Regions from separate parts of the Stenotrophomonas sp. YJH_SMC_16 genome, predicted to be linked through region 3. Evidence: predicted binding sites of a transcription regulator. Region 3 holds the regulator's gene; each other region holds the start of a gene.
The links. Region 3 encodes FliA, which starts transcription of late flagellar genes. Its sites were predicted from a motif close to TAAAGTTTNNCNNNCNNNGGCCGATAA; they were not measured.
Positions count from the first base shown of each region.

Region 1: a site for FliA is predicted at 2,411-2,437, ahead of AC5P6E_RS02280 (methyl-accepting chemotaxis protein). Genes of this name have one in related genera too.
Region 2: a site for FliA is predicted at 1,887-1,913, ahead of AC5P6E_RS08880 (methyl-accepting chemotaxis protein). Genes of this name have one in related genera too.

Region 1 is NZ_JCAFRH010000001.1:515,105-525,636, reverse strand. It holds gene AC5P6E_RS02295 (MarR family winged helix-turn-helix transcriptional regulator) at 1-392, opposite strand, end outside; gene AC5P6E_RS02290 (S41 family peptidase) at 443-1,354, shown strand; gene AC5P6E_RS02285 (NAD-dependent epimerase/dehydratase family protein) at 1,453-2,346, shown strand; gene AC5P6E_RS02280 (methyl-accepting chemotaxis protein) at 2,556-5,087, shown strand; gene AC5P6E_RS02275 (DUF2628 domain-containing protein) at 5,166-5,552, opposite strand; gene AC5P6E_RS02270 (hypothetical protein) at 5,766-5,936, shown strand; gene AC5P6E_RS02265 (TonB-dependent receptor domain-containing protein) at 5,997-8,042, opposite strand; gene mdoH (glucans biosynthesis glucosyltransferase MdoH) at 8,539-10,464, shown strand; gene AC5P6E_RS02255 (alpha/beta hydrolase) at 10,515-10,532, shown strand, end outside.
Region 2 is NZ_JCAFRH010000003.1:296,804-307,335, forward strand. It holds gene AC5P6E_RS08875 (DASS family sodium-coupled anion symporter) at 1-1,056, shown strand, start outside; gene AC5P6E_RS08880 (methyl-accepting chemotaxis protein) at 2,002-4,176, shown strand; partial or broken gene AC5P6E_RS08885 (hybrid sensor histidine kinase/response regulator) at 4,506-4,902, opposite strand; gene AC5P6E_RS08890 (BLUF domain-containing protein) at 5,364-5,792, shown strand; gene AC5P6E_RS08895 (sensor domain-containing diguanylate cyclase) at 6,424-8,019, shown strand; gene AC5P6E_RS08900 (YoaK family protein) at 8,109-8,759, shown strand; gene AC5P6E_RS08905 (hypothetical protein) at 8,787-8,939, opposite strand; gene AC5P6E_RS08910 (hypothetical protein) at 9,236-9,406, opposite strand; gene AC5P6E_RS08915 (LuxR C-terminal-related transcriptional regulator) at 9,624-10,268, shown strand; gene AC5P6E_RS08920 (hypothetical protein) at 10,208-10,532, opposite strand, start outside.
Region 3 is NZ_JCAFRH010000002.1:3,536-14,067, forward strand. It holds gene AC5P6E_RS04750 (chemotaxis protein CheA) at 1-808, opposite strand, end outside; gene AC5P6E_RS04755 (response regulator) at 854-1,219, opposite strand; gene AC5P6E_RS04760 (STAS domain-containing protein) at 1,216-1,524, opposite strand; gene AC5P6E_RS04765 (chemotaxis protein CheW) at 1,637-2,842, opposite strand; gene AC5P6E_RS04770 (ParA family protein) at 2,839-3,621, opposite strand; gene motD (flagellar motor protein MotD) at 3,626-4,642, opposite strand; gene AC5P6E_RS04780 (flagellar motor protein) at 4,644-5,384, opposite strand; gene AC5P6E_RS04785 (chemotaxis protein CheA) at 5,488-7,320, opposite strand; gene AC5P6E_RS04790 (protein phosphatase CheZ) at 7,323-7,928, opposite strand; gene cheY (chemotaxis response regulator CheY) at 7,928-8,320, opposite strand; gene AC5P6E_RS04800 (RNA polymerase sigma factor FliA) at 8,378-9,121, opposite strand; gene AC5P6E_RS04805 (MinD/ParA family ATP-binding protein) at 9,118-10,005, opposite strand; gene flhF (flagellar biosynthesis GTPase FlhF) at 9,992-10,532, opposite strand, start outside.

The DNA.
Region 1 (10,532 bases), on a different contig from region 3:
ACCTGCTCCAACGACTGTCCAAGATCGGCATCGAGGCTGCGCGCCGCGCGAGCCGTGGCCTGCCACTGCGTCTGCAGCGCCGGCAGCGCCTGCAGTGCGCGCGGGCTCAACTGCAGGATGCGCTCACGGCTGTCTTCACCGACCGCAGCGTGCAGCCAACCGTCGCGCACCATCGCTGAAACCGTCTGGCTGAGTGCCGAATGGCTGAGCCCGCAGGCCAGTGCGAGGTCCTTGATGCGGCAGGGGCCCTGCGCCATCAGCGTGCGCAGCACCGGGGTGTAGCGCGGCCGGTAGTCCAGCTTCAGGTCGCGGTAGGCCTGCTCGACCGCCGGGTCGAGCTGGTCGAGCAGGGCCCGCAGCAGCGTTCCCAGGGAGGCATGTTGGAGATCCATGGTCGCGATGATATATAAGCACTTACATATCATCAACGTGGAGTGCGGTCATGGTGGTTTCGTGGATGCTGGGCGCGCTGCTGGCGGCGTCCTGCCCGGCCCAGGACGCGGTGCTGCAGGCGGCGGCCACGGCGATACAGGCGCAGTACCTGGACGTGGCCGAAGGCGCGCGCATTGCCGAGGTGGTGCGCGGCTGGTCCGCCCAGCAGCGCTATGCGGACAGCTGCGCGGACCCGAAGGTGTTCAGCGCACGCCTGAACCAGGACCTGGACGTGTTCGATGGCCACTTCCATGTCGAGCGGGTGGATGCCAGCGCCGGCCAGGATGACTGGCTGATGGCCTGGCGCGCGGATGCACGCAGCAATGGTGCGGGCGTGCGCGAGGTGCGGGTGCTGGAAGGCAACATCGGCTACCTGCGCCTGAGCACCTTCTATCCGCTCGATCTGGCCCGGCCGAAGCTGGCCGCGGCCTTCACCCTGCTGGCCGACACCGATGGCCTGGTGCTCGATCTGCGCCAGAACGGGGGGGGGGATGACGGCAGTGCGGACCTGCTGGTGCGGACCCTGCTGGCGGCGGAGATCACCCAGGTGCAGTCACTGCAACAACGTGGCCAACGCAGTCCGGTACCGTTGCCACCGGCGAGCCTGGGGCTGTACCTGAAGCCGCTGGTGGTGCTGATCGACCGCCGCACCGGCTCGGCCGCCGAATTCGTCGCGTACTCGCTGCAGGCGCAGGGGCGGGCACGTGTCGTTGGGAGTCGAAGTGGCGGCGCGGCACATATGTTCGATGATCCTGTGCTGCTGCCGGATGGCTATCAGATCAGCATTCCCGACCGGCAGCCGATCAACCTTCGTACCGGAACCAACTGGGAAGGTACCGGGGTCACGCCTGATGCGGCAGGCGGTGACGATCCGCTGTTCGTCGCCCGGCAGCTGCTGGCCCGATCGGCATCGCCAAAATGAACGCACAATTGCAACCGCGCCCTATCGCAGACGACATGCAGCGTGCCTAGAATCGAAGCATCCCGGTAGTTCCCGGGCGCTTCGAGTGAATGGACTCAATGAAGATTCTGTTGACCGGCAGTTCCGGGCGGATCGGGCGTGCGATCTTCGGCGCGCTGGCGGCGGCCCACGAAGTGGTGGGGCTGGATCGCAGCCCATTTGCCACCACCCGCATCATTGCCGATGTCACCGATCGTCAGGCCGTGACGCGGGCGGTGCAGGGGGTCGATGCGGTGATCCATACCGCCGCCCTGCACGCACCTCATGTCGGCCTGGTGCCGGATGCGGTATTCCAGCAGATCAATGTGGAGGCGACCGCACACCTGTTGCAGGCTGCCCGCGAGGCCGGTGCACGCCGCTTCGTGCTGACCAGCACCACGGCGCTGTATGGCCATGCGGTAGTGGCGGGCGGATGCCGCTGGATCGATGAAGATACCGAGCCGTTGCCGCGCACGATCTACCATCGCAGCAAGCTGCAGGCAGAGGCGTTGGCCGAAGCCGCTGCGGCACCGGGCTTCAGCGTGCGCGTGCTGCGCATGGCCCGCTGCTTCCCCGAGCCACCGGAGCGGATGGCGATGTTCCGCCTGCACCGCGGCATCGACGCGCGCGACGTGGCCAGTGCACATGCCGCGCTGCTGCACGATGAGGGCGCTGCCTTCGCACGCTATATTGCCTGCGCACCGACACCGTTCCTGCGCGAGGATTGCCTGGAACTGGCGACCCAGCCCCGCCGGGTGCTGGCCCGCCGCGCCCCGCTGCTGCTGGCCGAGTTCGAGCGCCGCGGCTGGCCGCTGCCGTTGAGCATCGACCGCGTCTACGACAGTGCACTGATGCGCAGCACACTGGGCTGGCAGCCGCGCTTCGGCCCGGACGACGTGCTGCAGCAGTACGCGGCTGGCAGCATCGAGGTGCTGCCTCGGGCGCAGTGGATCAAGGATCGGGTTGCCGAATAGGACGGAACGGGGCGGGTTCCTGACCCGACCCTGAGCAGGTTCAGGAATGTGCAGGCGGAGCGCCTCAACCTCGTTCGCAGGCGGCCGCTAACCCGGTGCGCTTCCTGCGCCGGGCGGGTCCCGGCGGCCGGTGGCCTGCGCGACGGATCGCGCACCTGCGCGGTGCCCTCGCGGCGCCGGTCGTCCTGAACTGCCTTGCGGACCTTTCCATGCCTCCTTCCCGCTCCGCCGCTGCCCGCCGCTCGGGCAGCATTGCCCACAAGCTGATGCTGGGCACCGCTGTGATTGCACTGCTGTGCTTCGGCCTGACCGCATTCCTGATCTACCGACAGGCCAGCGCCAGTCTGATCAGCGCCTCGCGCCAGACCATGACCAGCGAGGCCAACGCCGAAGCGCGCCAGGTTTCGGCCGACCTGGGAACCGCCTTCGCCAGCAACGATGCCATGGTCGAAACCGTGCTCGCCCAACGTGCACGCGGTGACGTGCCCGATCGCGCCAGCCTGGCGGCAGTGCTTGGCGAACAGCTGCGTACCCACCCGGAGTGGCTGGGCAAGAGCACCATGTGGGAGGCCGATGCCTTCGACGGCAAGGATGCCGAGTTCGTCAACACCGAAGCGCACGATGCTACCGGTCGTTACATGAGCTACTGGGCCTGGCACGACGGCAAGCCGCAGCAGTCGACAATGACCGACTACACCGAGACCGCCAGCGGTTCCGGTGACTGGTACATGGTGCCCAGCCGCGACAAGCTGCCGAAGGTCAGCGAACCCTATGCCTATGACATCGCCGGGCAGCAGGTGCTGATGAGTACGCTGAGCACGCCGATCATCGAGAACGGCAGGTTCCTTGGCGTGTTCACCGTGGACTTTTCGCTGGCAGCGCTGCAGAAGCACCTGGCCACGTTGAAGCCGATGGGGGCCGGCCGCGTCGAACTACTGTCGCCGAAGGGCGTGGTGCTGGCTTCGGCCAATGCCGCCGAGATCGGCAAGCCGCGCAACGATGCCCTGACCCGCAGCATGCTGGCCGACATCGCCGCCGATCGTCCGTTCGAGGCCTTCAGCCCCGATGCGGCCGGCAACGTGCGCGTGTATGTGCCGCTGCGCGTGGGAGACGCCCCTCAGCGCTTCGCGCTGGGCGTGGTGATGCCGCATGCGGTGATCGTGGCCGAGGCGCGCCAGCTTCTGTGGCTGACCCTGCTGGTTGGCGTTGTGGCCGCGCTGACGCTGAGTGCCGGTGTCTATGTGCTGCTGCGCCGGTTGGCGATCCGCCCGTTGGCCGAAGCCGTGCGTGTGGCCGGCGATGTCGCTGCGGGCAAGCTGGACAGCACCCTGCCGGCACGCAGCGACGATGAAGTGGGGCGTTTGCTGGAGGCGATGCAGGGCATGCGCGGCCAGCTGCAGGCGGTGATGGCTGCGCAGGCGGAGATGGCGCGCCGCCACGATGCCGGCGAGCTCAGCTACCGCATGGATGCCTCGGCGTTCCCGGGCGAATACGGTCGCATGGTGGCCGACAGCAACCAGTTGGTGGCGTCCAGCAATGCAGTCACCCAGCGCTTGGTTGAAGTGATGCAGCGCTACGCCGTGGGCGACCTCAGCGTGGACATGGAAGCGCTGCCGGGCGAGAAGGCGGTCTTCACCGCTGCAATGGCCACCACCAAGAGCAACCTGGCCGCGATCAACGAGCAGATCCAGCAGTTGGCCGCTGCCGCCGCCGCCGGTGATTTCGCGGTGCGTGGTGATGCACTGCGCTTCGACCACGACTTCCGCCGCATGGTGGAAACCCTCAACACCATGATGCAGGTCAGCGATCACAACCTGGCCGAGCTGTCGACGCTGCTGCGCGCGATCGCCGCAGGCGACCTCAGCGCGCGCATGCAGGGCGACTTCCACGGCGTGTTCGCGGTGATGCGCGATGACGCCAACAGCACCGTGCAGCAGCTGACCCAGATCGTCGGACAGATCCAGCAGTCGGCAGCCAGCATCCGGCTGGCGGCGGGTGAGATTGCCGCGGGCAACAGTGACCTGTCGCGCCGCACCGAGCAGCAGGCGGCAAACCTGGAAGAGACCGCGGCCTCGATGGAGGAGCTGACCTCCACGGTGCGCCAGAATGCAGACCATGCGCTGCAGGCCAATACCCTGGCCGGTTCCGCGGCCGGCGTGGCCAGCGAAGGCGGCCAAGTGGTCAGCCAGGTGGTGCAGACCATGGAGCAGATCGAATCCTCTTCGCAGCGCATTGCCGAGATCATTTCGGTGATCGATGGCATCGCGTTCCAGACCAACATCCTGGCGTTGAACGCGGCGGTGGAAGCGGCGCGTGCCGGTGAACAGGGCCGTGGCTTCGCCGTGGTCGCCAGCGAAGTGCGCGCGCTGGCACAGCGCTCGGCGGGCGCTGCGAAGGAAATCAAAGCGCTGATCGACGCCTCGGTGGCGCAGGTCGGTGCCGGTGCGCAGCTGGTGCACGGCGCGGGCCGCACCATGCAGGAGATCGTGGGTCAGGTCGGTCGGGTCAACGAGATCATGGCCGAGATCTCGGCCGCGTCACGCGAACAGTCGGCCGGCATCGAGCAGGTCAACCAGACCGTGGTGCAGATGGACGAAACCACCCAGCAGAACGCCGCGCTGGTGGAGGAAGCCAGTGCCGCCGCGCGTGCGATGGAAGAACAGGCCGAGCAGTTGGCGGTGGCGGTCTCGCGCTTCCGTCTGCACGCCGAACCGGCAGCCGTGGCACGCCGCGCGGCCTGACCCCGCAAACGAAGACGCCCGGCGGGGGCCGGGCGTCGATTGCATCCTTGCCGCGCATCCCTGCGCAGTTCTGAGGGCTCAGAACATGCCTTCAAACGGGTTCCAGCTGGCGCGTCCTTCCACCTTCTCCAGGTAATAGCTGTAGTTGGTGCTGGAGGCGACCAGCAGGTTCATGGCGATGAACAACATCCGCCCCACGACGTCCGGAAGGAACATGGAGACGATGGCCAGCACGATGTTGATGCCGATCAGCACCAGTGCCTTGCGCCACATGCCCAGGATCAACAGGTAGATGGCGCCGAAGAACAGCGCAAAGAAGTTCAGGTTGATCTTCAGGCGGTCACCGAAGGACAGCGCCTTCCAGGCCTGCTTGAAGCCGGGATTCTTGGGGGCGCCGTGCTGGCGGAAGAAGTTGAAGCGGAACTGCCACTTCGGGCTGAACTGGGACAGGTCAGTGGTATTCATGGGAAACATCCCTGTTGGAAAACGTTTTCATGATAGGACAAGTCCTATTCAGGATCCAAGCTTCGGCGTCAAAAATGTGACGCCCGCCTTGTTCGTTGTGGTGCGGCGGGGCGCCGCACCGTCACCCATCCGCCTTGTTTTTAGGATAGGGTGCGCAGTTCCGCTGCCACCCCAGCTGAACCCGGGCGGCGGCGGGATGTCCATGGAGGTTGCATGACCACACCTGCTACACCGGAAAACGCACCGGGACCGGTGCTCCTGCCGACACCTGAAGTGGTGCAGGCTCAACAACTGCTCGCACGCCAGCAACTGGCGGTAGCGATGGACCGTGCACGCACGGCCGCTACGCAGAACGCGGCCGCGGCCGCGCTGGAAAGCGAGTAATCCGCAACACCGCCGATCGCGCTGGCGTGCTGCCAGCGCGATCGCGGCGCGCGCCGCCGGTCAGAACCGCGCGGTCATGCTCATGAAGTAGCTGCGCCCGGCCACGAAGTAGTCGGTGGAGCCTTCGGCATACAGCTTCTTGTCGGCCAGGTTGCTGACGCCGCCACGCAGGGTCAGTACCTCGTTGACGTTCCAGGCCGCGGTCAGGTCATACAACGTGTAGGCCTTGAGGAAGGTCGTCGCCGTGCCGGTCTGCTTGCCGGTGTACTGCGCCGACAGGCTGCTGGAAAACACCGTACTGGGCGTCCAGTCCAGCGACGAATAGCCAGAGAATTCCGGAGTATCGATCAGGTTGCGGCCGGTGGTCAGGTTCTTGGCTTCCTTCATCCAGGTCGCCGAGGTGCGCCAGCGCCAGTGCTCGCCGAAGCGGAAATTGAGGTTGCCTTCCATGCCGCTGGTGCGTGCGCGCTGCACGTTGCTCATGCGCGTCCACCAGATGCCGTTGAACCTGCCCAGCGGTGCGTACTCGATCTTGTTCCTGAAGTCGGTATGGAAGTAGGTCAGGCCCGCATCGACCAGGTCGTTGTCGAAGCTGATGCCGATCTCGCGGTTGGTGCTGGTTTCCGGGTCCAGGTCCGGGTTGCCGGCCATGTAGCAGCCGCCGCGGGTATAGCCCAGCGGGATCAGCGAGGTGCAGCCTCGGCCGCCGGACTGGGTGGCGGCGGTGGCCGAATTCTCGGTCAGGCTGGGTGCGCGGAAGCCTTTGGAAACGCCACCGCGGATGGTCCATTGCTCGGCCGGATGCCAGACCAGGTAGGCACGCGGGCTGACGTGGCCGCCGAACTTCTCATGGTGATCCAGACGTGCGCCGAGGGTCAGCGCCAAGGTGCGGTGCAGCTTCAGTTCGTCTTCGACGAACAGGGCCCAGGTATCCACTTCCAGATCGGAGCCGCTGACGGCATTGCCGGCATAGTCGATCGGCGCGCGGCCGATGGTGTCGGTGTTGGTCAGTTCCTGGCGCTTCCATTGGCCGCCCACGGCGAACTGGTGTTCAACCCCCAGGGTGAAGGGCGTGGTCAGGCTGCCCTCGATGATCGTATCGGTGGCTTCGGAGCGGCCTGTGGCACCGATGTCGTTCTTGTACTCGGTCCAGTACGCACTGATCTTCGAGTTGCCGAAGCTCCACTTGCCGTCGTGGTTGAGCGCCAGCGAACTGCGCTTGAGTTCGCTGGCACCCCAGGCGCCTTCGTCCTGCTTCTCCAGCGAGGCATCGATGAAGGCCTGCTGCACGCCATGGCCGGCTTCCAGCGACAGTTCCTGCGCATCGCTGAGCTTCCACTGCAGCAGCGCGTCGACGTTGCGGTCCTTCTCGCCGGCGTAGGCGTTGCCGTAGACACCGCCGTTGGAGCGGTCCGAGTCGCGGCGCATGCTGTTGGCACCGATACGCAGGCCGAAGCGCTCGCCGAGCGGGCCGGAGAAGGTCGCACCGATCTGCTGGGTATCACCGCGCTTGTCATCGCCGGGGCGGGTATAGCTGTGCGTTGCGCTGCCGTTCCAGTCATCGCCGATGCGCCGGGTGATGATGTTGATCACGCCGCCCATGGCGTCGGAGCCGTACAGCGACGACATCGGTCCGCGCACCACTTCGATGCGCTCGATCTGGTCGGGCGAGATCCAGTTCAGATCCTGGCGGCCGAGGTCGGGGCGGTAGTTGGTCGAGGCCGAGCTGCCCATGCGCTTGCCGTCCACCAGCACCAGCGTGTAATTGGACGGCATGCCGCGCAGCTTGATCTTGGACTGCTCGCCGACCGCACTGAGGCCACCGGTCACGCCCGGCACACGGCTGAGCAGGGTGGCCAGGTCGTGCACCGGCTGGCGCTCGATGTCCTCGCGGCTGATCACGCTGATGCTGGCCGGCGCATCCTTGATCCATTGCTGGTTGCCCGAGGCGGTGACCACCACGGTATCCAGATCCTTGGTGGAGGCATCGGCGCTGGCCTCGGCGGCGGCCAGGCCGGGCAGGGCCAGCAGGCAGGCGGTGGCCAGGGCACTGGCCAGGCGGGTGCGCGGCAGGCGCGCGGAACGGGAACGGAACAGCTGGGACATGACGGCTTCCATCGGATGAGGGGGACCGGATGGAAGCAACGGGCGCAAGCAGACAAGCAGGCAGGCCCCCCTTCCATGGGTCGTTGGGCGCGCGGCTCGAACCGGCGCAGCTGGGTGGGTCTCGGCCGTGCGGAAGACGGTGACCTGCCTGGTTAATGAAATGATAACCGTTCGCGTTTGTTACGATCCAGTACCTGGGGCGACCAAGTGACATCCGTACCCACGCCCCGGCACTCGCCTGCTGTTTGCTGAATGGGGATAAATCCCGGCGTAGACCTTCGCACTCGGCTTACATCCGGCGCCCTAGACTGAGCCGCATTTTCGATTCCGCCCCGTTGGAGATCGTGTGGGTTCCGGTAGTGACAGACAGCGACTGCGTGGCGTGAGGCCGACGCAGCCAGGACAAGTGCGGGCGCCGGGAAAGCGCGCCGGGAACCTTGGTGCATGCAGCCCGGCCGGGATGGCCGGCCGTGCCGACTGCGCGGAGTAGGCGGCAATGGGGGTGCAGACCATCCATGCGGAAGCAGATACGTCCCGGCGTGATGCCGGCTGGACGCTGCTGCCGGCCGAATCGCCGTTGCAGATGCCCGAGCAGACCCTGCGCGAAGGCCAACTGAAGGTTCGCCGCCACCGCACCTCGCCGCGACTGATCGGCCTGCGCCGGTTCTACATCTTCGGCGGCACGCTGGCGATGACCGCCATCGCCACCCGGATGATGTGGCGGGTGCTGTCGGCCAATGGCATCAGCGTGCTCGAAGCCTGCCTGCTGGTCCTGTTTGTCGGCCTGTTTGCCTGGATCGCGCTGTCTTTCGCCAGTGCAGTGGCCGGCTTCCTGACCGCCGTGTTCGACCGGGGTTACCGCCTCGGCATCGACCCGGATAAGCCGCTGCCGGCGGTTCACAGCCGCACCGCGCTGCTGATGCCGACCTACAACGAAGACCCGCGCCGGCTGCTGGCCGGCCTGCAGGCGATCTACGAGTCGGTGGCCGCCACCGGCCAGCTCGACCGGTTCGACTTCTTTGTGCTCAGTGATACCCGCCGCGAAGACATCGCACGGGCCGAGGAGCAGGTGTTCGCCGAACTGCGCGAGCGCGTGACCGATGGCCAGGCGCGGCTGTTCTACCGCCGCCGTGGCGACAACAGCGGGCGCAAGGCCGGCAACATCGCCGACTGGGTCCGTCGCTTCGGCGGCGCCTACCCGCAGATGCTGATCCTCGACGCCGACAGCCTGATGACCGGCGACAGCATCGTGCGCCTGGTCGCGGGCATGGAACACAACGCCGATGTCGGCCTGATCCAGACCCTGCCGTCGGTGATCGGTGGGCGCACCCTGTTCGCGCGCATGCAGCAGTTCGGCGGCCGCGTGTACGGTCCGGTGATCGCCCGCGGTGTGGCCTGGTGGCACGGTGCCGAAAGCAATTACTGGGGTCACAACGCCATCATCCGCACCCGCGCCTTTGCCGATCAGGCCGGGCTGCCGGCGCTGCCGGGGCGCAAGCCGTTCGGTGGCCACGTCCTCAGCCATGACTTCGTCGAAGCGGCGCTGATGCGTCGGGGCGGCTGGGCCGCGCACATGGTGCCGTACCTGGGGGGCAGCTATGAAGAAGGTCCGCCGACGCTGACCGATCTGCTGGTGCGCGACCGCCGCTGGTGCCAGGGCAACCTGCAGCACGGCAAGGTGGTCGGCAGCCGCGGCCTGCACTGGATCAGCCGCATGCACATGCTGATCGGCATCGGTCATTACTTCACCGCGCCGATGTGGGCGATGCTGATGCTGATCGGCATCGCCATCCCGTTGTTCCAGGAAGGCATCGATTTCAACGCCCTGCTGCACCTGTCGCCGAGCGTGTACTGGCGGGCCCAGGACGAGGAACAGGTGGTGCGCCTGTTCGCGGCGACCATGGCGGTGCTGCTGCTGCCCAAGGTGCTGGGTTACCTGGCGATGCTGCTGGACCCGGTCGACCGCCGCGGCTGCGGTGGTGCGATCCGCGCGTTCGTCTCGATGCTGGTGGAAACCGTATTGGCGGCACTGATGGCACCGGTGGTGATGTACGTGCAGTCGCGCGGCGTGGCCGAAGTGCTGTCCGGCCGCGATTCCGGCTGGGACGCACAGCAGCGCGACGATGGCGGCATCTCGTGGTTGGCGCTGATCCGCGGCTACGGCGGCCTGGGCGTGTTCGGTGCCTTCATGGGCGTGCTGGCCTGGGCGGTATCGCCCTCGCTGGCCGCGTGGATGGCGCCGGTGGTGATCGGCATGGTGCTGGCGGTACCGGTGGTGGCGCTGACGTCTTCGCGCGGCCCGGGTGTCTTCCTGCATCGCCTCGGCCTGCTCGATATTCCCGAGGAGAACATCCCGCCGCCGGTGCTGGTACGCGCCGCGCAGCTGCGACGGGAAGCCGCCGAACAACCGACGCTGTACTGATCGTCCCGCGGCAGCGGCATAATGCGGCTCGAACTTGAAGGAGCCGCATCATGCTGCAAACGGTGGAA
Region 2 (10,532 bases), on a different contig from region 3:
GTGCTCGCGCCTTTTACCCCCAGCAACACGGCTCGCGGTGGCGGCATTGTCCACCCGATCATGAAATCGATAGCCAACGCGTTTGATTCCGATCCAGGCAAAGGCACCGAGGGCAAGGTCGGAACCTATCTGGCGCTGGTGAACTACCATGCCAACCCCATCACATCGGCCATGTTTCTGACTGCGACCGCACCGAATCCATTGGTAGTGGATTTTGTCGCCAAGGCGACCAATCAACAGTTGCACCTATCCTGGACAAGCTGGGCGTTGTGCATGCTCCTGCCGGGGCTGGCCTGTCTAACTGTGATGCCGCTGGTCATCTATTTGATGGCTCCGCCGGAACTGAAAGTGACGCCCAACGCCGTCAACTTTGCCAAGGGCGAGTTGAAGGCGATGGGGCCGCTGACACCGAAGGAGAAGGTGATGATCGGAACCTTCGGCCTGCTGCTGGTTCTCTGGGCGAACATCCCCGCCATGATCCTCGGCCCCGCGTGGACATTGGACCCCACGGTCGTGGCGCTTGTCGGCCTGTTCGTGCTGATCATCACCGGCACACTGGACTGGGACGATGTGCTCTCCGAGAAGAGCGCCTGGGACACCCTGATATGGTTCGGCGCGCTGGTAATGATGGCGGAGCAGCTCAACAAGCTGGGCGTGATTTCCTGGTTTACAGAGGCAATGAAGAACTCCATCACCGCAAGTGGCATGGACTGGCAGGCAATCGCAGCCGTGCTCATTTTGGTCTTTGTCTTCTCCCACTACCTGTTTGCCAGCACCACCGCCCACATCAGCGCAATGCTGCTCGCCTTCCTCGGTGTGGGGGCACTGTTCATACCCGCCGACTATGTCCCCCTCTTCATGCTGATGATGACGGCCTCCTCGGCCATCATGATGACGCTGACTCACTACGCCACCGGCACGTCGCCCATCATTTTTGGTAGTGGCTTTGTCACCTTGGGGGTGTGGTGGAAGGTCGGCCTGGTCATGTGCCTGGTTGAACTTCTCATCTTCGCGATAGTGGGCAGCGCTTGGTGGCGAGTCCTTGGGTTCTGGTAGAAGGCGACCGTTCGACAGCTCGCAAGCACACTGGATGTGGCCTCAGAGGCCGATAGCGTTCACCCAAGTGACGACACAATCATCATAGTTTTGTACGACTAGCTTTCACTGCGGCTTTGGCCGGCATATCGGTCGTGCGCAGCACGCAGTCCGAACTGCTGCGTGAGATCGCGCGTATAGCCTATGTCGAGCCCCCCGGTGACCGGAATGGAGTCGACTTCCGCAGCGACCGTGACAACTCCGGATAAAGGTCCGTGGAGTCGCAGGCATGAGGGTTATTAGGAAGATCTGGCACGGGTGCGCAACTACGCAGCGCCGATCTTCGAGGCTCTCCAAGGCAAGGCTGGTGCTGCTAACTCCCTGGCCGATCAACACTTGATCACCACGACCACGCATTTCGTGGGCGATGGCGCAACCGCAACGTCAGGGATCGAGGCAACGCCATCGTCAGCGAGATCGCATCTCGCGACATCCATATCGGCGGACAAGCCGGTGATGGTTCGACTGACATGCCCTTGCGACCACAGTTCTTCCATGGCCTTGCTGATACACGTCAACTAGGCCTACAGGCGCAGTCCCCACCTGCGATCTGATAGCCACCGGCATTCATCCGAGTTAGCACTAGGTCGAGTGGACAGCGGTACTCTGTCCGTGTCGTTTGACCTTGCAGAGTGTCCTGTCCGCATTGACGAAACAGTCCTAAGCAATCCCCTCCTGAAATTATGCCCACAACTGTCTCTAGCGTGCTGACATACATCTGAGGAATGTACAGGTAGACACCCTCGAGACCGAGAGCGCTCTAACTGGTAGTTCAACTCAGCCTAGATAGCTAAAGAAGAGCTCGGGCGGGCCGTTAATGCTTTACTGCCTGCCGGGTCCCTCCCCTAAGCAGACATCCCGGCAGTCGGGAATCGACTGACTACGGAATTTCACAAAATGTACACAATGCGCCGCCTGAAAGTGGGCACCCGGCTGACGCTCGGCTTCGTCATCCTACTGGCCTTGATTGCGACCATTCTTGGGATCGCTCTGCACAGCACCTACAAACAGCGCCAACAGTTTGAATCGGCAGTCAACTTACGTGTCGCCCGCATGGGTGAGCTCTATGGACTGCTCGCGCTGAACAAAGAGATGATGCTGCTTCGTCGCGACATGCTCCTGAAAAGAGGCTCGGATGTAGCTGCTGACACCGACAGAATGGAGAAGCTGAAGTCAGAGTACGACCAACGCTGGACTGCCTTTACCTCAAGACCAGCCAGCACCGCTGAGACCCAAGCCTTGAGGCAGCGGGTCAACAGCGCGGCGGTCGCGGCCAGCGATCTCAACAAGGAGTTGGATCAGCTTATCAAGTCCGGTGACTACGATGCGGCCAATCTCCTTCTAGTCACCAAGGTCAGACCAGCCTCTGACAACTGGAATTCAGCTCTTACTGACTTCACCACGTTGCAGCACCGCTTGGTGAAGGAAGGTGCGGAGGAAGCAGCTTCGCTATCGCTCAGGACTACTGGCCTGCTGACGACCTTCGGAACGTTGAGCCTCGTCATTGGAGCGCTTGCATCCTGGCTTATCTCTCGCAGCCTGACTGGCCCCCTTTCGAAGGTCTTAGCCTCGATCGAAGCGGTAACGCAAGGCGATCTAAATGTGCGTCACAGAGATGAAAGCCCTGATGAGGTCGGACAAATGCTCCGATCCACGGATGGCATGATTGAGATGCTCCAGCGCTTCTCTAATCAGACCCGAACCATGATTCACATGCATGCCGGCGAGGACATTAGCTTCCGCATGCAGACGGACTTCCCAGGCGTTTACGGCGAGCTGGCATCAGGGATGAACACCATGGTGTTTGAGCACTTGGATGCGATTGTCGACGCTATAGAGGTTCTGAATGAGTATGCGCAAGGAAACCTCAGCCGCGACGCGAAGCGCTTGCCCGGCACACGCGCAATCATCCACGAGTCCATGGACGCGGCCAAGTTCAGCTTGGAAGCGATCAACGGAGACATCAAGCGACTTGCCCAAGCAGCAGCCGCTGGTGACTTCAGCGTCCGCGGCAATGCGCAAGCCTATCACCATGATTTCCGGGTGATGATTGAAGATCTGAATCGGTTGATGGCTACAGCAGACGAGAGTTTGAGCGCGCTCTCAGCGGTCCTGAGTGCGATGGCCGAGGGCGATCTGACCAAGCGAATCGAAGGAGACTACCAAGGCGTTTTTGCAGCAATGCAGCGAGATGTGAATCGAACTGCAGGAAACCTGACCGAGATCGTGCGGCGCATCCAGCAAGCCTCTGCGTCCATCGCTACCGCAGCCGATGAAATCGCGGCAGGGAACAGTGACCTCTCACGCAGGACCGAATCGCAGGCCGCAAACTTGGAGGAAACTGCCGCATCAATGGAAGAGCTGACCTCGACGGTACGCCAGAACGCTGAGCATGCACAGCAAGCGAACGCCTCCTCCGAAAATGCAGGTGAAGCGGTTGCAGACACCACTCGCGTCGTTAGTGAAGTGGTCGAGGTGATGGGACAGATCAATTCATCGTCGCAACGAATTGGCGAGATCGTTACCCTGATTGACGGCATCGCCTTCCAGACCAACATCCTTGCATTGAACGCAGCGGTTGAGGCGGCTCGCGCTGGGGAGCAGGGGCGCGGATTCGCTGTAGTCGCTTCGGAGGTACGCACACTCGCTCAGCGTGCCGCCGCGTCCGCAAAGGACATCAAGGCACTCATTGATGAATCGACCAGCCAGGTCGAGGCCGGGATTTCGATTGCGAGGCGGTCAGAGGCAAGCATGGGAGAGCTGGGACATTCAGCAGCTAAGACTGGAGAGATCGTGCGCCAGATCGCCCAAGCCAGCATAGAGCAAGCCTCGGGAATTGAGCAGGTCAATCAAACAATCGCTCAGATGGACGAGGCAACGCAGCAGAATGCTGCCTTGGTAGAGGAGGCAAGTGCCGCGGCCCGATCGATGGCCGAGCAAGCGAGTGAGCTTGAAAAGGCGGCTTCTCTCTTCAAAATTGAGGGAACCGAATCCAACCAGCCGAACCGAGCTTCGGTTCACTCTCTCCACATCCCCAAGCGGGTATCGGGACAATCTGTAGCAGAGTGGTCGACGTTCTGAGGCTGAAGACCAACCATTGATGGATGCCGGCCCCACGGGGGGCCGGCATACTCCGTGCTGATTCGATCATCATGCTGGAAGACGAGCCTACGACGAAGCTGATTCCGCTGTCGAGCGCCTAGCACAGCAACCGGCTGGCGATTTTCTGGCTCTGGACGTGGCCTTGTCCGGGACGAATGGACGTGCACGCCTTCGCTCGTTAAGGGGCATGCCGGTCACTGGCTACGCCGGCGGACTGAGAGGCAGACCCGAATGCCCTTCAACGAGACGTCATCCTGCGGCACAAGCCTTTCACGCTGCCGGAGTTGCTGGGGAAGGTTCGTTCGACGCAAAAAGGCGATGAACAGCGGGGACTTCTCAAACAGCGCGATGAGTCGCTTGTTCTCACGGGCGAGCCGCTCTTGGGCCGTGATCAGACCGGTCACCTCATTGGTCACGCAGAAGGCGACGGCGCCCCCCATCCCCCTCGCCATAGAGCGGGGAGAATGAGAAGGTCCACCACGTGTCTTCGTGCTGGCCATAGTGGTTCATCGCGATGGGTAAGTTCTCAAACCGAGACCCTTCGCCTCTAAACGCTTTTTTGATCGGCTCTTTAACTGCCGGCCACGCGTCGGCCCACAGCCCGCGCAGGGGGCTCCCCATGGCTCGATCCAGACGCGGGCCCAAGATCGGCGTGTAGGCGTCGTTGAACAAAAAGATGAGCCCTGAGCCCCAAACCAGATACATGCTCTCTGGCGAATTCAACATCAGCTCCACCGCGCTCCTGAGCGCCGATGGCCAGTGTTCCGGCGCTCCCAGAGGCGTGTTCGCCCAGTCGTGGTTCCTAATCCGCTCGGCAGCGGCCCCTTTGGCGCGAGGAAAGACGGATCGGTTGGGAAGCACTTCAATTCCTGCAAATGGCGCGAAGGGGGTGAGCCGCCGCTCCGTTCGGGCTTCATGCCCTCAGTCAACCGCGACTCGCGCACTTAACTTAGTCCACGGCGTGAAGGGAGAGCGTCAAAACGCCCAAAGCAGCCAGCGGACGCCGCATCAAACTCAGGCGCTTTCGCACGAGCGGATGGCCAGATGAGACGCAGCTTGCGGCAAGGCCCGCTCACTGAACCTGAACGCGAAGGCGCAAACGGGTGACTGGGACGCAGTACCCACGCCCGCCGTATAGTGATGCCCGTCACATCAGGACCCCTTCCATGCTCAAAGCGTTTGCGTATTCCAGTTTCGCCGCACCTGGCCTCGTTGATGAAAAGCTGCGCTCGATCGTGTCCCAGTCGGCGACGTTCAACCGGATGGCGGGCGTTACTGGAGCCATGCTCGTTGATGGAACCCGATTTTTCCAATACATCGAGGGGCCCTCCGATGGATTGGAATCCGTGGTCCGGCGCATAGAGCAAAGCCGCTCGCACACCCTGATGAGGCCCCTTCTCGACGCTCCCATCGCTCAGCGCGCTGTGCCTTACTGGGCAATGACCCGATTGGACACCGGCCAAACGGTCGTTTCTGGATTGATCAACGCGGGATGGGACGAGTTTGGGCAACGATCGGTGGCCCATGGCCCTGGAATGGAGTTGCTCCGCTCGGTGTTGCGGCCTCACTTTCCGGTGGCCAACGCGTCCGACTGAGCGCGAACCTGTTCACAGGATAGCGACGGGGGAGCCAACATCATCGTCCCCCTTGTGCCGACCGCCCCCATCGTCCAGAGCTGGTCAGGTGATTTTCTTAAGGTGATATTCTGCTTCACCGAGCATGATTCTGAGACGTTGTCCGTGCCCAACACTGGCATTTTCACTCTGAAAACGGTCGACGCTGAACAGTCAGAAGAGGGCCGCATCCTCCGATTGACGCGCGTGGAAGCTGAATGCTCCAGCTGTGGGCGTGGGTCGGATCTTTCGCCTGGCGCGGGTTTGACCGACCTCAACGGTGCAGGCGTACTTGCCTGTCCGCACTGTTCGACGCACCAGGCCATCAGCCGAGCGCGCTTTGAAGAGTTTTTGCGCCGCTTTCCGTCAGGGCTACATCAGGCCTACTCGACAGCGGTAGGCATAACGAACGACTCTTTCCATCCGGGTCCCTTCGGAATGACCACTGGACCCGCGCCCTGAGGGCCATTGGCAGTCCAGGCAAAGTGGCACTTTCTTGGCAGAAATAAGCACATCGGAATCACGTGGGGCTGCCGCCCACGATCAAGCTTCAGTTCGGAAAAACCCAGCCGATAACAAACGGTGATCTACGCGCCGGCGCGGGGGGCGCCCAGTGATTCCATCCAGTCGACAACTCAACCTGCAGCGTTTGATCCTTGCATTGGCGACGCTGTCTGCGTTGGTGATGCTCGGCAACGCCGTGTGGGCCAGTTATCAGGTGCAGCGCAAGCAGCTTATCGACAGCACCCTGGAAGCGAATCGCGTCTACGCCAACAAGCTGGCGCAAACCACTCAGCATTTCGTGCTCAGTGCACAGCAGCAGCTGGCCTCCAGCGCCGCACACATCGGCCGTCACCTGGACCAACCCTCCACGCCCGACGAAGAAGCCGAACGGCTTAAGCAGCAGACGGATTCGTTCAACTCCGTGGCGGTGGTGGACGCTGCAGGCGTGGTCAAGGCCGCCTCCCCAGCGATGCCCGAGGTTCAGGGCAAAGCCCTCACCAGCGCGGCAAACAAACAGGCCTTGGAGCGTCGCTCGCCGTTGGTCAGCGACCCGTTCATCGCGCCCACCGGCAATTTGGTGGTCACCATCTCCCACCCCGTGTTCGACGCGAAAGGCGCCTATGCAGGCTACGTCACTGCGTCCATTCATCTGAAAGAAAAGAACGTCCTGCACACCCTGTTGGGGACGCATTTTTATCGGGACGGCTCCTACCTTTACGTGGTGGGTCGGGATGGGAAGCTCCTGTATCACCCCGAACCTAACCGCGTCGGAGAGTCAGCCATCCGCAACGAGGTGGTGCGCGCGGTAAGCCAGGGGCGCGCCGGCGCTCTCCACACCGTCAACAGCCATGGCGTCCACATGCTGGCCGGCTTTGCACCGGTGCCTGCCGTGGGATGGGGCGTGGTCGCCCAGCGCCCCCTGGAGGCGACATTGGCCCCTTTGGGCGGGCTTATGTCGACCGTGCTGCGCAACGCTGCGCCTTTGGGCATTCTCTCGCTGGTTTTGATCTGGTTCTTTTCAAGGAGCATTTCTGCCCCGCTGTGGCAGCTGGCCAAGAACGTACAGGCCAAGGATGTCAGCGAGGCGATCTCCACGGTCCGCTTGGTCAACTCGTGGTATTTCGAGGCGGCGCAACTTAAGAGGGCCGTGCTGGTGAGCTTCAGGACCTTCAGCGAGCGCATGGGAAAACTGGACGTCGCTGCCCTCACTGACCCCCTGACGCAGCTCTACAACCGTCGCGGCCTTGAGCGAGCGCTGAGCGAGTTCAGCCGCTCCGGCGCGCACTTTGGGGTCATCGCGTTCGACGTCGACCATTTCAAGGCCGTGAATGATCGCTACGGTCACAGCGTGGGCGACGACGTGATCGCCGGTCTAGCGCACTGCATGCGCGCCAACGCGCGGCCGCAGGACGTCCTGTGCCGCTTCGGTGGGGAAGAGTTCTTGATGCTTTTGCCCGGGGTCGATGCCCGGGGGGCAGTGCTTGTGGCAGAGCGGCTGCGCAAAGCGATCGAGGAGCATGCCTTCCCTGCGGTGGGCCAGGTCACGATTTCAGCCGGTGTCAGCCACTTCCCCGATACCGAGGGCGACGCAGATTTGGCCATCCGCCAGGCGGACAAAGCCCTCTACCGAGCCAAGGATGCTGGACGGAACCAAGTGGTGCTCTACCAAAAGCGAAGCCGGTCGGACCACCCTTCTGCTTCCTGACGCCCAGAACGGGCCCCCGGCTGGCACACTGGGCGCTGTGACAATGCCAAGAGCAAGGCGTGGGTCTGCACGTGCCGCGAGGCGTTTGGGTGGGAACGACCGTTCTAGCGTATAGCGCTGGGATGGTGAACGCTGCCGGCTACTTGGGGTTTGAGCACCAAGCACTCAGCCACCTCACTGGCACGACCTCGCTTGGTGCGATTGCCGTCGGGAATGGTCGGTGGGTCCTTGCTCTGCAGCTCAGTGCCGTGGTCGCCAGCTTCGTGGCCGGTGGTTACGTCGCTGGTCTAACGTTGCGCAGACGCGATCTGTCATGGCACTACGTGGGCCTTCTTGCTGGCCAGTCCCTGCTGCTCATGGCCTCCGCGTGGGCGCTCGTCCAGGGCGACACTTGGGGTGCTTGCATGGCAGCGGCGGCTTGTGGCCTTCAAAACGCCATGACCACTTACTACAGCGGCTCCGCAATTCGCAGCACCCACCTGACAGGCTTTTTCACCGACATGGGTCTGCTGCTGGGCCAATCGACCCGCGGGGCGCCGTTGCCTTGGCGGCGGCTTGTCTTGGGGACGTTGGTGCTCTTCGCCTTTGTGGGCAGAGGAATCAGCGCAGCCTGGGCATTCCCGAGGTTTGGGTTCCAGCTGTTGAACGCTCCAGCTCTCTGCGCGGCAGCCATGGCTGCGGCGCTCTCATGCCACCTTGCCAGCAAGCCGACGACCCACCCAGGGGACGGCACTCCCTAGTCGAGGCATCGACGCCTCACGGCGTGCTCAGTGCGCTGCCGCTTCCCGCCGGCCAAGGCTGCCCATGGTGAAAATGTATCCTGCGTCCAGCAGGTAGTCGCGCATCCGTTGTTCCGCCAATTTCGGCGATGCAAGTGATTCGGGACCATACAGCGCGTAAACGCAATGCCCTTCGTTCATGGACTCTCGGCGGACCGCGCACCGCGGGTGTTCGCAGGCCCAAGACCAAGCCTGCAGCAGCCGATCCGGACCAATCGACTGCCCGTTGCGAAGACGAAAACTAAGCCAGCGGACCATGCCAGCGGTTGAGGGATTCACGGCCAACTCCTGCACGTTTTAATCCAGTCTCCTTAGCTTACACCCCGAGCTATTCGGCCCTAGGTGAGGAAATCACACGGCAATGGGTAAAAAAGTGTTGCCCAAACAAAAGGCCCGGCAAAAAACCGGGCCCAGGAAACGGCGATCGGGGGCGATTGTTATTCTTCTTCGTCCTGGCTGCCCTGCTGACCACCGCGCTCACGCTGCTGGCTGGGATCTTGCTGCTGCTGGCGCTGGTCGTCGCTATCGCGCTGACCGGGCGTGCGCTGACCCTGCTGGTCCTTCTGGTTCTGCTGATCTTGGCCCGGCTGATTCTGGTTGGTGCCCATGCTACTTCTCCGCAGATGGCATCGGAGCGATGCCGTGAGCAAACCATAGGCTCGGGGTAGTTACCGCCCCGTTGCTGCCGACCAGGACAGCCTGCACACCAGCGGCACCTTGCTAAATGGTTTAGCTTTCCCGGCCAACAGCTTCGGTTGGGGGACGGGGGTGTAGTCTCTATCCGCGCCCGGACATCCTGCGCCCTACACCTTGAAGGATCCCTCCTTGTCTTCCGCCAGTACCACCGCCCTCCCCTACCGCCGTTTGTTTGTGGTCGACAGCTACAGCATTGTCGCGGAAGGGATTGCATCCTTGGTTGGCGAGCATTTTGAGCACGTCAGCGTTGCCACGACCGCGCAGTCGTTGAGGGCCGACCTCAGCCTGGGAGCGGACGCGCTTGTCTTGGCTGACCTTTACGTTGCCGGCACCAGCTGCGTGTCCCTGATGCGAGAGATGCTGGCAAAGGGTACGAGCGCGGCATTCGTTTTTCTGCCTGCTGAAGCCACTGCCGCCGTGGCAGCCCAAGCGATGGAGGCAGGAGCCAAGGCATTCCTGCATCGCCGGTGCCCTGTGCAAGAGCTTGAGCGGGCCATTGCAGCGGTCCAAACGGGATGCACCTACGTGGCTGCATCGCTGATCGCGACACGGGAAGACTTGGCTCGCCAACGACCGTCCCTGACCACCAAGCAACAACTGGTTTTGAGGCTCGTCGCCGAGGGTCGTTCCGCACCGGACATTGCAGAGGCCCTTCACCTGTCCCTGCGCACGGTCGAATCGCACAAGAGGGCCATCATGCGCCAGCTCGGAGTTCAGTCCGTCGCCGCGATGTTGGATGTGGCGAAGAACGAGGGGCTGTTGGGCTCCTCCTGAGATTGGCCCACGGCAAAGGTCTGCAGGAAGACTTGCACGGTGCTCGCTGGATGCACCCCAGACCCTTCGCCGCTCTCGACCAAGGCTGCCAGGCGCCGGAGCGTGCACGGGTCCATCAGAACCTTCATGGCTGCGCTTGCCACAGCCCCGTCTGCGATAGAGTCAGTCGCTTCGGCCAGGGCAAGGCAAAGACCCCGCTCATTCTTATCTTGCAGGTCGGGCGGCAGGAGCAGTCCCCGCCCGAGCTCGCTTGAAAGCAGAGTA
Region 3 (10,532 bases):
CGCCGCCGCTGGTGGCGGGCGCAGCAGGCGCCGCCGGTACGACGGCAGCCGGTGTGGAAGGGGCGGTTGCAATGGGCGCCTGTGTAGCCAGGCTCGGCGGTGCGGCCGGACGGATGTCCAGTTCGCAGTCGTCCAGTACCCAGGCGAAGGTGTCTTCGATCTTGCTGCGCGGCACCTTGCCGACCAGGCCCAGATCCCACGCCAGATGGGCCTCGAGCGGGTCGAGCTGGGCGAAGCCCGGCAGGCGTTCCATGCGCGCGGCGACCTGCAGCGAACCGAGATGCTCCAGTTCGCGGATGATGCGCAGCGGGTCGTTGCCGCTCATGAACAGCGACGGTGCCGGGGTGAAGCCGATCTGCCAGGCTTCCGGCGTATCGTCCACCTTGGCCGCGACGGCAGCGGGGGCGCTCGGTGCGGGCTGGCCGGAAAGGACCGCTTCCAGGCGCGCCTTCACCGCAGCGACTGCAGCCGGATCGGCAGCCTGGCCGTGTTCGGCTTCGCGCAGCAGGGCGCGCAGCACGTCCACCGAGGACAGCATGGCGTCGACCGCGTGGCCTTCCAGCGCCCGCTTGCCGGCACGCAGTTCATCGAGCAGCGTTTCCAGCACGTGGGTAAGGCCGGCGATCGTATCGAAGCCGAAGGTGCCGGCGCCGCCCTTGATCGAGTGGGCGGCGCGGAACACCGAATTGATGATCTCCGCGTCCTGCTGCCCCGATTCCAGGGCCAGCAGGCCAGCCTCCATCGCGTCGAGGCCTTCGCGGCTCTCCTCGAAGAAGGTGGCGTGGAAGCGTTGCAGGTCCATGCTCATGGCAGTGGTGGTCCGGAAGCGAAGAGGGGGAGCGGTGGCGGGCGATCAGCCCAGCACTTTCTGCACGGTGGCGACCAGCTGTTCGGGATTGAACGGCTTGACCAGCCAGCCGGTGGCGCCGGCGGCCTTGCCTTCGGACTTCTTGTCGGCGGCCGATTCGGTGGTCAGCATCAGCAGCGGGGTGAACTTGTAGTCCGGCAGCTGGCGCAGTTCGCGAATCAGCGCGATGCCGTCCATGTTCGGCATGTTGACGTCGGTGACCACCGCATTGAAGCGCTGGCCCTTGGCGCGACCGAGCGCGACCGCGCCGTCTTCGGCTTCTTCGACGGCAAAACCGGCCGAGGTGAGGGCGAAGGAAACCATCTGGCGCATCGACGCCGAATCGTCCACCACCAAGATACGTGCGCTCATGCAGCGTTCTCCACAGATTTCAGGTTGTCATGGGTTACGTCCAGGCCCAGGGCCTGGGTGACGCCCAGCAGGCGCGCGGCGTCACGGAAGGTTGCAGTGCAACCGTGGAAGCCGGTGCCGAGACCTGCCTCGCGGCGGGCCTGCACGAACGCACACAGCACCTGCACGGCGGCCGTGTGGATGCGGGCGACCTGGCTTGCATCCAGGGTCAGCTCGCCTGCCTGCGCCACCAGCGGGGCGAGGCGGTTCTTGAGCTCGGTGGTGCTCTCGATGCCGAGATCCCCACCCAGTTCGACAGTACTCATCGTTGCTCCGGACAAACGGTTCCGTGATCCATAACGGCACCCCGGCGGGGTTCTTTAGGGGAATCGACGCGGTGCGTCCCCGACAGGTAACGCGTCGGCGCAAAGCGCCGACTCAGCTCAACAGCCGCGTGGCATCCAGCAGGATCATCGGGCGCTGGCTGACCCGGGCGACGCCGCGGAACAGGTCGTTGGAGATCTGGCAGATGCGCGCGGTATCGGGCGGTTCGATCTGCGAATCGGTGAGGTTGGCGACATCTTCCACCGCCGACACGCGCAGGCCGATGGTCTCGCCGTCTTCTTCCAGGACCACGATACGGGTCTGTGAGTCGTCTTCGGCGGGCGCGGCTCCAAGGTGCAGGCCCAGATCCATCACCGGCACCACCTGGCCGCGCAGGTTCATGATGCCGAGCATGGCCGGTGCGGTGCCGCGCAGCGGCAGCAGCGGCACCGGCAGCACCACTTCCTGCACCTTCAGCAGTTCCAGTGCATAGGCCTGGGTGCCGCAGCGCAGGCGCAACCAGCGCGAGGTGCGCTCGCCGGCGCGTCGGTTCTGCGGATGCGGACTGCTGGCGGGCCGATGTGCCTGTGCCTGCAGTTCCTGCCAGCTGTTCGGACGGTTGCCTGCTGGCGCGTCCACGGCCACGCGCGGTGGCGGCGCGGCATCGGTGCGTGCCGCTGGAGCGGGTGCTGTGACTACGGCCGGTGGTGGCGCAGGAACGTCCTCGCCGCCTGCTGCGGCCTCGAATGCAGCCTGCAGGCCGGGGCTGTCGGTGTGGGCGAGGCGATGGCTGTCGGCCGTATCGGTCTCGTAGATCACTTCGTCCGGCAGATCGTCCCAGGTGGGTTCCGGACCTGCCTTGGCGGCAGCCGGAGCAGGGGGCGTCTCGTGGATCACCTCGTCAGGCAGGTCATCCCAGGTCGGTTCGCGCTCGGGAGCGGCGACAGGCATTGCGGCGGCCTCGAAGGCGGCTTCCAGTGCTGCGTCGTCCTCTGCCGGGGCAGCGGCAACAGTCTCCGTTTCGTAGATCACCTCGGCCGGCAGGTCGTCCCAGGTCGGCTCGCGCTCGGGCGCGCCAGCAGCGGCCTCGAATGCAGCTTCCAGCGCAGCGTCGTCCTCAATCGGTGTGGTGGCCGCGGTGTCGGTCTCGTAGATCACTTCGGCCGGAAGATCGTCCCAGGTCGGCTCGCGTTCGGCGTCCGCTGCAATCGCCGGGCACGCTTCGTCGCTGGCCGGCGGCGGTGCAGCCGGTGGCGCCACGGCGATCGCTTCGCCCAGCAGTTCGTCCAGATAGTCGTCCAGTACGCCGGTGCTGTTCATGCGGCCTGCTCCAGGGCGCGGGCATCCTCGCCGAGGATCCAGTTCAGGGCGCGGCGGTAGGCAGCCAGGCCGCGGCCCGGGTAGTCCTCACCAACGCTTGGCAGGGTCAGGCCGGCGGCGTTGCTGATGCGGGTGTCGATGGGAATGGCGTCTTCCCACACGCGGGTGCCGTGACGATCCTGCATCGTGCGCAGCGATTCGTTGCCGGCGCGGGTGCGGCGGTCGAACAGGGTGGGCAGAATCGAGATCGGCAGCGGGCGGCGGCGCGAGCGCTCGACCATCTCGCCAGTGCGGACCATCCCCTCCAGGCCATGCAGAGCCAGCGGCTCGGCCTGGGTGGGAATGATCAGGCGGTCGGCCGCGGCCAGTGCGTTGATCATCAACAGACCGAGGGTGGGTGCGCAGTCCAGCAGGATGTAGTCGTGCTGTCCCTGATGGCGGGCAAGCGCGTTCTGCAGGGCCAGGCCGAGGCCGGGCTGGTTGGCGCTGCGGCGTTCCAATGTGGCCAGCGCGGATTGTGCACAGACATAGTCCAGGCCATGGATGCTGCTGGCATGGCACAGGCTGGAAAGATCGGCCGGCGGTGCGCCGAACAGTTCCAGCACGCCGGCCGGCGGCGGATCCACCGGCACGCCGAAGGCGCGGCTGAGCGAGGCGTGCGGATCGAGGTCGATCAGCAGCACGCGATGGCCAAGCGCGGCCAGGCCACGGCCGAGGGCGAGGGTGGTGGTGGTCTTGCCGACTCCGCCCTTCTGGTTGGCGACTGCCCAGATGCGCATCGGTTTACTCCTTCATTGCCGGGGGAACGGCGGCGCCGACGCGGCTGCCAGCCGGCACCGGCGGCAACTTCACCGGTGCGATGGGGGAGGTGGGGGCGCTGGCCGGAGTTGCGGCGGCCTGTTCGGTAGCGGTGCTGTCGGTGGCGCCGGTGGCTGCGTTCAGGCGCTGGCCGAGCGGGTCCACCGAATGCGAGGTGTCGGCCAGGATGATGACCATCACCCGACGGTTGCGGTTGCGGCCCTGCGCGCTGTCGTTCTCTTCGCGCGGGCGGAACTGGCCGTAGCCGACCATCGCCAGCCGCGACGGCTGCACGCCCTGGTCGGCGAACAGGTGCACCACGCTGGCCGCGCGGCCGGCCGACAGTTCCCAGTTTGAAGGGAAGGTGGCGGTAGCAATCGGCACATTGTCGGTGTGCCCTTCCACGCGCACGCTGTTGGGCACGTCACGCAGCACCTCGGCCAGGCTGGCCAGGGTCTGCCGTGCATGCACGTCCAGCGCGGCCGAGCCGGTCGGGAACAGGATGTCGCTGTTGATTTCGACTTCGATCCACAGTTCGGTGCGGCGCACGCTGATCATGCCGCGGTCGATCAGCGGCGCCAGTGCGGCGGTGAGGCGGTCGGCGATGCTGTTGAGCTGGCGCTCGGCGCGCGCGATCTGCTCCTGGTTGTGCACCGACACCGGCATGCGCATCTGCGAGGCCATCGATGGCAGCAGGGTCGGGTCGTGCGACGGTGCAGGCGCTGAGGGTCCGATCTTGGTGCCGGACTTGATCACCGAGGGGCTGTCCCAGCCGCCACCCTGCACCTGCTTGTTACCCACCTGCACCGGATTGATGGTGCGCGGTGCGCCACCGAAGGCATCGGTCAGCGCGTCGGCCATGATCCGATACTTGCCCTCGTTGACCGAGGAAATCGCGTACATGACCACGAAGAAGGCCAGCAACAGCGTCATCAGGTCGGCATAGGGAATCGCCCATGCTTCGTGGTTGGCGTGCTCTTCGTGGTGCTTGCGGCGGGCCATGTCAGTGCAGGAAGCCGGAGAGGTTGGTTTCGATGTTGCGCGGGTTCTCGCCCTGGGCGATCGAGATCAGGCCTTCGATGACCATTTCGCGATCGCGGGTGTTGTGCGAGATCACACTCTTGAGCTTGGCGGCCACCGGCAGGAACAGCAGGTTGGCCGAGGCGATGCCGTAGATGGTGGCGGTGAACGCTGCGGCGATGCCGTGGCCGAGCTTGCTCGGGTCGGCCAGGTTCTTCATCACCGCGATCAGGCCGAGCACGGCGCCGATGATACCGAGGGTCGGTGCGTAGATGCCCATCGCTTCAAAGACCTTGGCGCCGGCCTGGTCCTGATGCTCCTGGCTGCCCAGTTCGATTTCCAGCATGTGCCGCATCGATTCGGGTTCAACGCCATCGACCAGCAGCTGCAGGCCCTTGCGCAGGAACGGGTCCTGCTGCGCTTCCACCTGCGATTCCAGGCCCAGCAGGCCCTGGCGGCGGGCGATGTTGCTCCACTCGACGATCTGCTGGATCAGTTCGCGGCGATCGCTGTGCGGTGGGCGCACGACCCAGCGCACGATCTTGAACGCATGCTTGAACACTGCCGGCGAGGTATGCAGCAAAATCGCGGCGACGGTGCCGACGATGACGATCACGAACGCGGCAGGCGACCACAACGACGCCAGGCCGGCGCCCTTGAGGATGCTGCCACCGACCAGCGAGGCCAGGGCGAGAAAGAGTCCAATGAGGCTGAGTCTATCCATGGTTCCGGTATCGGCGTGTATGAATGGGACTTGAGACACCGGTAGATCGCGTACAGACGGTAGTCACAGTTTTTCGGGTTGCCGGGCATGGCCCTGGCGGGGTTCATCGCAGCCCGTCCACATCCAGGATCAAGGCCATGCGACCATCGCCGATCAAGGTTGCACCGGCATAACCGCGCAGGCCGCGCAGGGCTTTCGGCAGCGGCTTGATGACCACTTCTTCGCGCCCGCGCACCTGGTCCACGACCAGCCCGAAGCGCGCTTCGCCGGCCTGCAGCACCACGATGGTCAGCAGGGGCGAGGCGGCGGGCGTCACATCCAGCCACTGGCGCAGATCGACCAGCGGCAGGGTGTGGGAGCGCCGATCGAGCACGGCACGGCCATCGAACCAGCCCAGCGACGTGCGCGGTGCGTGCAGCACTTCCATCACGCGCGCCAGCGGTAGCGCGTAGACGTCCTCACCGGCCTGAACCAGCAGGGTCGGCAGGATCGCCAGGGTCAGCGGCACGCGGATCAGGAAGCGGCTGCCACGGCCCAGCTCCGACTGGATCTGGATCTGGCCGCTCAGTTCGCGGATGCGTGACTGCACCACGTCCATGCCGACGCCGCGGCCGGAGATGTCGGTGACCTGCTGCTTGGTCGAGAAGCCGGGCAGGAACACCAGGTGCAGGCATTCCTCGCTGCTCAGGCGCGCGGCCGCTTCCGGATCGATCAGGCCCTTCTCGCGTGCCTTGGCACGCAGCTTTTCGGGGTCGATGCCGGCGCCATCGTCCTGCACCTCGATGCTGACGTAGTCACCTTCCTGCTGCGCCGACAGCCGCACGTGGCCCATCCGCGGCTTGCCCTGCGCCTCGCGCAGGTCGGGCATTTCCACGCCATGGTCGATGGCGTTGCGGACCAGGTGCACCAGCGGGTCGGCCAGCGCTTCGACCAGGTTGCGGTCGAGCTCGGTCTCGGCGCCGATCAGTTCCAGGTCCACTTCCTTCTTCAGCGAGCGGGCGACGTCGCGGGCCACCTTGGGGAAGCGGGAGAAGACCTTGCCCACCGGCTGCATGCGGGTACGCATCACCGCCGACTGCAGGCGGGCCGTGGCGATGTCCAGGGTGGACACGGCGCGGTCCAATTCTTCATCGCGCAGGCGTGCACGCAGGGTCTTGAGCCGATTGCGTGACAGCACCAGTTCGCCGATCAGGTTGACGATCGCGTCCAGGCGCTTGGTGTCTACGCGTACGGTATGTTCGGCCTCGGCCAACGGCTTGGCGGCCGGCTTTGCCACCGGTGCCGGTGCGGCGACCGGGCGCGGGGCTGCAGCCGGCGCCGGTGCCATGGCGGCAGCAGGCTTGGTGCCCGGTGCAGCGCCACCGTGCAGCTGGTCGAGCAGGGCTTCGAACTCGTCTTCGCTGATCAGTCCGTCGTCGGCCTTCTTCGCCGGTGCGACCGCGGTCGGCGCGTTGCCACCATGCAGCTGGTCGAGCAGGGCCTCGAATTCGTCGTCGGTGATCAGGTCGCTGCCACCCGCGGCGGGTGCTGCTGCGGCGGCGGGTGCCGCCACGGCACCGCCGTGTACGTCGAACTGGGCGATCAGGTCCGGCGGTGCATAGCCCGGCTCGGTGCCGGAGGAAACTGCATCCAGCATCGACTGCAGGTAGTCCAGCGATTGCTGGGCCGCGTCGAAGTGATGGGCCTGCAGCACCGCCTGGCCGGCACGCGCGGCGCCCAGCGCTTCTTCAGCGGCATGGCACAGCTCGACCATGGCGGTGACGCCGAGGAATCCGGCGCCGCCCTTGAGCGTGTGATAGCCGCGGAACACCGCGTTGAGCTGATCGCTGTCCTGCGGTGCCTGCTCCAGCGACACCAGCTGTTCGCCGAGGCGATCCAGGATTTCCTGTGCCTCGATGATGAAATCGGCAGTGATGTCGTCGGATACCGCGCTCATGCTTACAGCCCCAGATCCGACAACAGGTCGTCGGCGTCGTTCTGCGAGACCGCGTGGCGGTCCAGTCCCTTCAGTGCCGGCCCGGCCAGTTCCGGGTCGGTGCGATGCTGTTCCGGTGGCAGGCCGAGTGCGCCGAAGCCTTCGTGCACGCGGCGGACGATGCCCACCACGCGACGGATGATCTGCCCGGTCAGGTCCTGGTAGCTCTGGGTCAGGGCGATCTCGGTCAGGTTGTGGCGGATGCGCTCGAGCTGCGCGTCCTGGCCCGGCTGCAGGCCTTCGGCGCGCAGCTGTTCGGTCAGGCTGCGGCATTCCTCGGCCAGGTCCAGGGTGCGGTGCGTGGCCTGCTCGGTCATCGCCACCACGTGGTCCAGGCGCGCGCAGGCATCGTCCAGTTCCCCGGCTTCGCTCGGCACGGTCGGCAGTTCACCCAGCGCCTGCCCCAGTTCGCGGGCCAGCCGCGAGAGCCCACTCATCATCGGCTGCGTGCGCAGCGCGACCAGTCCGTCGATGCGCTGCCGCCAGGCGGCTTCGTCACCGGACTCGAGTGCGTCCAGGGCCTCCTGCAGGCGCAGGGCGAGGGCGCTCTTGTCGACCGTGGTATCCATCAGGCGCTGGCCGCCAGGCGTTCGAAGATCTTGCCGAGCTTCTCTTCCAGCGTCTGCGCGGTGAACGGCTTGATGATGTAGCCGTTCACGCCGCTCTGGGCGGCTTCGATGATCTGTTCACGCTTGGCTTCTGCGGTGACCATCAGCACCGGCAGGGTCTTCAGCTTGGCATCGGCACGGATCGCCTTGAGCAGCTCGATGCCGGTCATCACCGGCATGTTCCAGTCGGTGACCACGAAATCGAACGGCTGGCTCTGCAGCAGCGACAGCGCGGCATGCCCGTCCTCGGCTTCGGCGGTATTGGTGAAGCCCAGATCGCCCAGCAGGTTCTTGACGATTCGACGCATGGTCGAGAAGTCGTCGACGATCAGGATGCGCATGTTCTTGTTCAAAGCAGAATTCCTTTGTTGTTCATTCCGGACGGCCGGGGGCAGCCGCCTCGGGGATGTTCATTCTTCGAGGCCGGCGTCGGCGGCCTCGAACAGCTTCAGCCGGCCACGCAGGCGCAGTACCGCCTGGCCGTGGATCTGGCAGACCCGCGACTCGCTCACGCCGAGCACCGCGCCGATCTCCTTCAGGTTCAGTTCCTGCTCGTAGTACAGCGAGAGCACCAGCTGTTCGCGCTCGGGCAGGTGGCCGATGGCCTTGCCCAGCTCGCGGCCGAACTCGCCGCGCTCCAGCACCTGCTGCGGGGTCGGGCCGCCCTGGGCCACGGTGTCCAGCTCGCCCTGGTCCTCGATGCGCGATTCAAGACTCAGCACCTGGCCACGGGCAGCGTCTTCCATCAGCCGCAGGTACTCGGGCAATGGCATCTCCATCGCGGCGGCCACTTCGGTGGCGCTGGCGGCACGGCCACTGCTCTGTTCCAGGCGGCGGATGGTGGCGGCGGCATCACGTGCACGGCGGTGCACCGAGCGCGGCACCCAGTCGCCACGGCGGATCTCATCGATCATCGAACCGCGGATGCGGATCGAGGCATAGGTCTCGAACGAAGCCCCCTGGTCGGCGTCATAGCTGCGCGAGGCTTCGATCAGTCCCATCATGCCGGCCTGGATCAGGTCGTCGACCTCGACGCTCGCCGGCAGGCGTGCGGCCAGGTGGTGGGCGATGCGCCGCACCAGGTCCGAATGCTGGGCGATGACCTCGTTGGCCGCCGTGCGCTGGACTTCCCGGTACTGGGCTGCGCCTTTCATGCGGCCACCCCGCGCTGCTTGAGAATACGCTCGAGGAAGAACTCAACGCCGCCGCGCGGTTCGGTCGGCGCCTGCCAGCGTGCGGTACGGCGGGCAATCTCGGTGATCGCCAACGCGGCCGGGCTGGACGGGTAGGCCTTTACCACTGGCTGCTGGCGCTGCACCGACAGGCGCAGCCAATCATCCTGCGGCACACAGCCCAGATAGTTCAGCGAGACATCGGCGAGGAATTTCTCGCAGACCCGGGTCAGCTTTTCGTACAGCACGCGGCCCTCGTTGGGGTCGCGCACCATGTTGGCCACCACCTGGATGCGGTCCACGCCGCGCTCGCGCGACAGCACCTTGATCAGCGCATAGGCGTCGGTGATCGAGGCCGGCTCGTCACAGACCACCACCACGGTGTCCTGCGCGGCCTGGCAGAAGGTCAGCACGCCATCGGTGATGCCGGCGGCGGTGTCCACCACCATGATGTCCAGTTCGCGTTCCAGTTCGGAGAACACGTTGACCAGGCCGACGTGCTCGGCCGGGGCCAGCTCGGCCATGTGCCGGCGACCGGACGCGGCCGGGACCACCAGCACGCCGTTCGGGCCTTCGACGATGACGTCATCCAGCGTGCAGCGGCCGGCGACCAGGTCGGCCAGGGTAAAGGTGGGGTTCAGGCCCAGGATCACGTCGATGTTGGCAAGGCCAAGGTCGGCGTCCAGCAGCAGCGTGCGCTTGCCCATGCCAGCCAGCGCCACGGCCAGGTTGGCCGAAACGTTGGTCTTGCCCACGCCGCCCTTGCCGCCAGTGACGGCAATGGTGCGCACAGGGCCGAGCGGCTCGCTGCGGGTGGCCGACAGCGGGAAGGTCTTGGTCAGCTTGGCGTACTCACGCGACGGCATGGTTCAACTCCGGGTTGCAGGGCATATCGGCCGCGCGGCGCAAATCTTCAAGGCGAAGTACGAGATTGGCCGCACTGGCCCGGTGCAGGTCCTCCGGAACGTCCTGGCCATCGGTCACCCAGGTGATCGGCAGGGCATGGTCCACGGCCACCGACAGGGCGTTGCCGAAGCGGCCGGTCTCGTCCAGCTTGCTCAGCACCAGACCCTGCAGGTTGGCGGCGCCGAAGCGGCGGACCACCTCGTCCATGTCGCCGAAGCTGGTATTGGCCGGCAGCACCAGCAGGGTGCGCACCTGGCGGGCGGCACGCAGCCACTGCAGCTGGGCGGCCAGCGCGCGGTCGCGCGGGCCCAGGCCGGCGGTGTCGATCAGCACCAGCTTGTAGTCCTTCAGGCGTTCCAGCAGCTGGTCCAGGTCGGTGCCACTGTTGGCCTCGTGCACCGCGATGCCGAGCTGGCGGCCGTAACCGTACAGCTGCTCGCGGGCACCGATGCGGGTGGTGTCGGTGGTGACCAGGGCCACATCACGC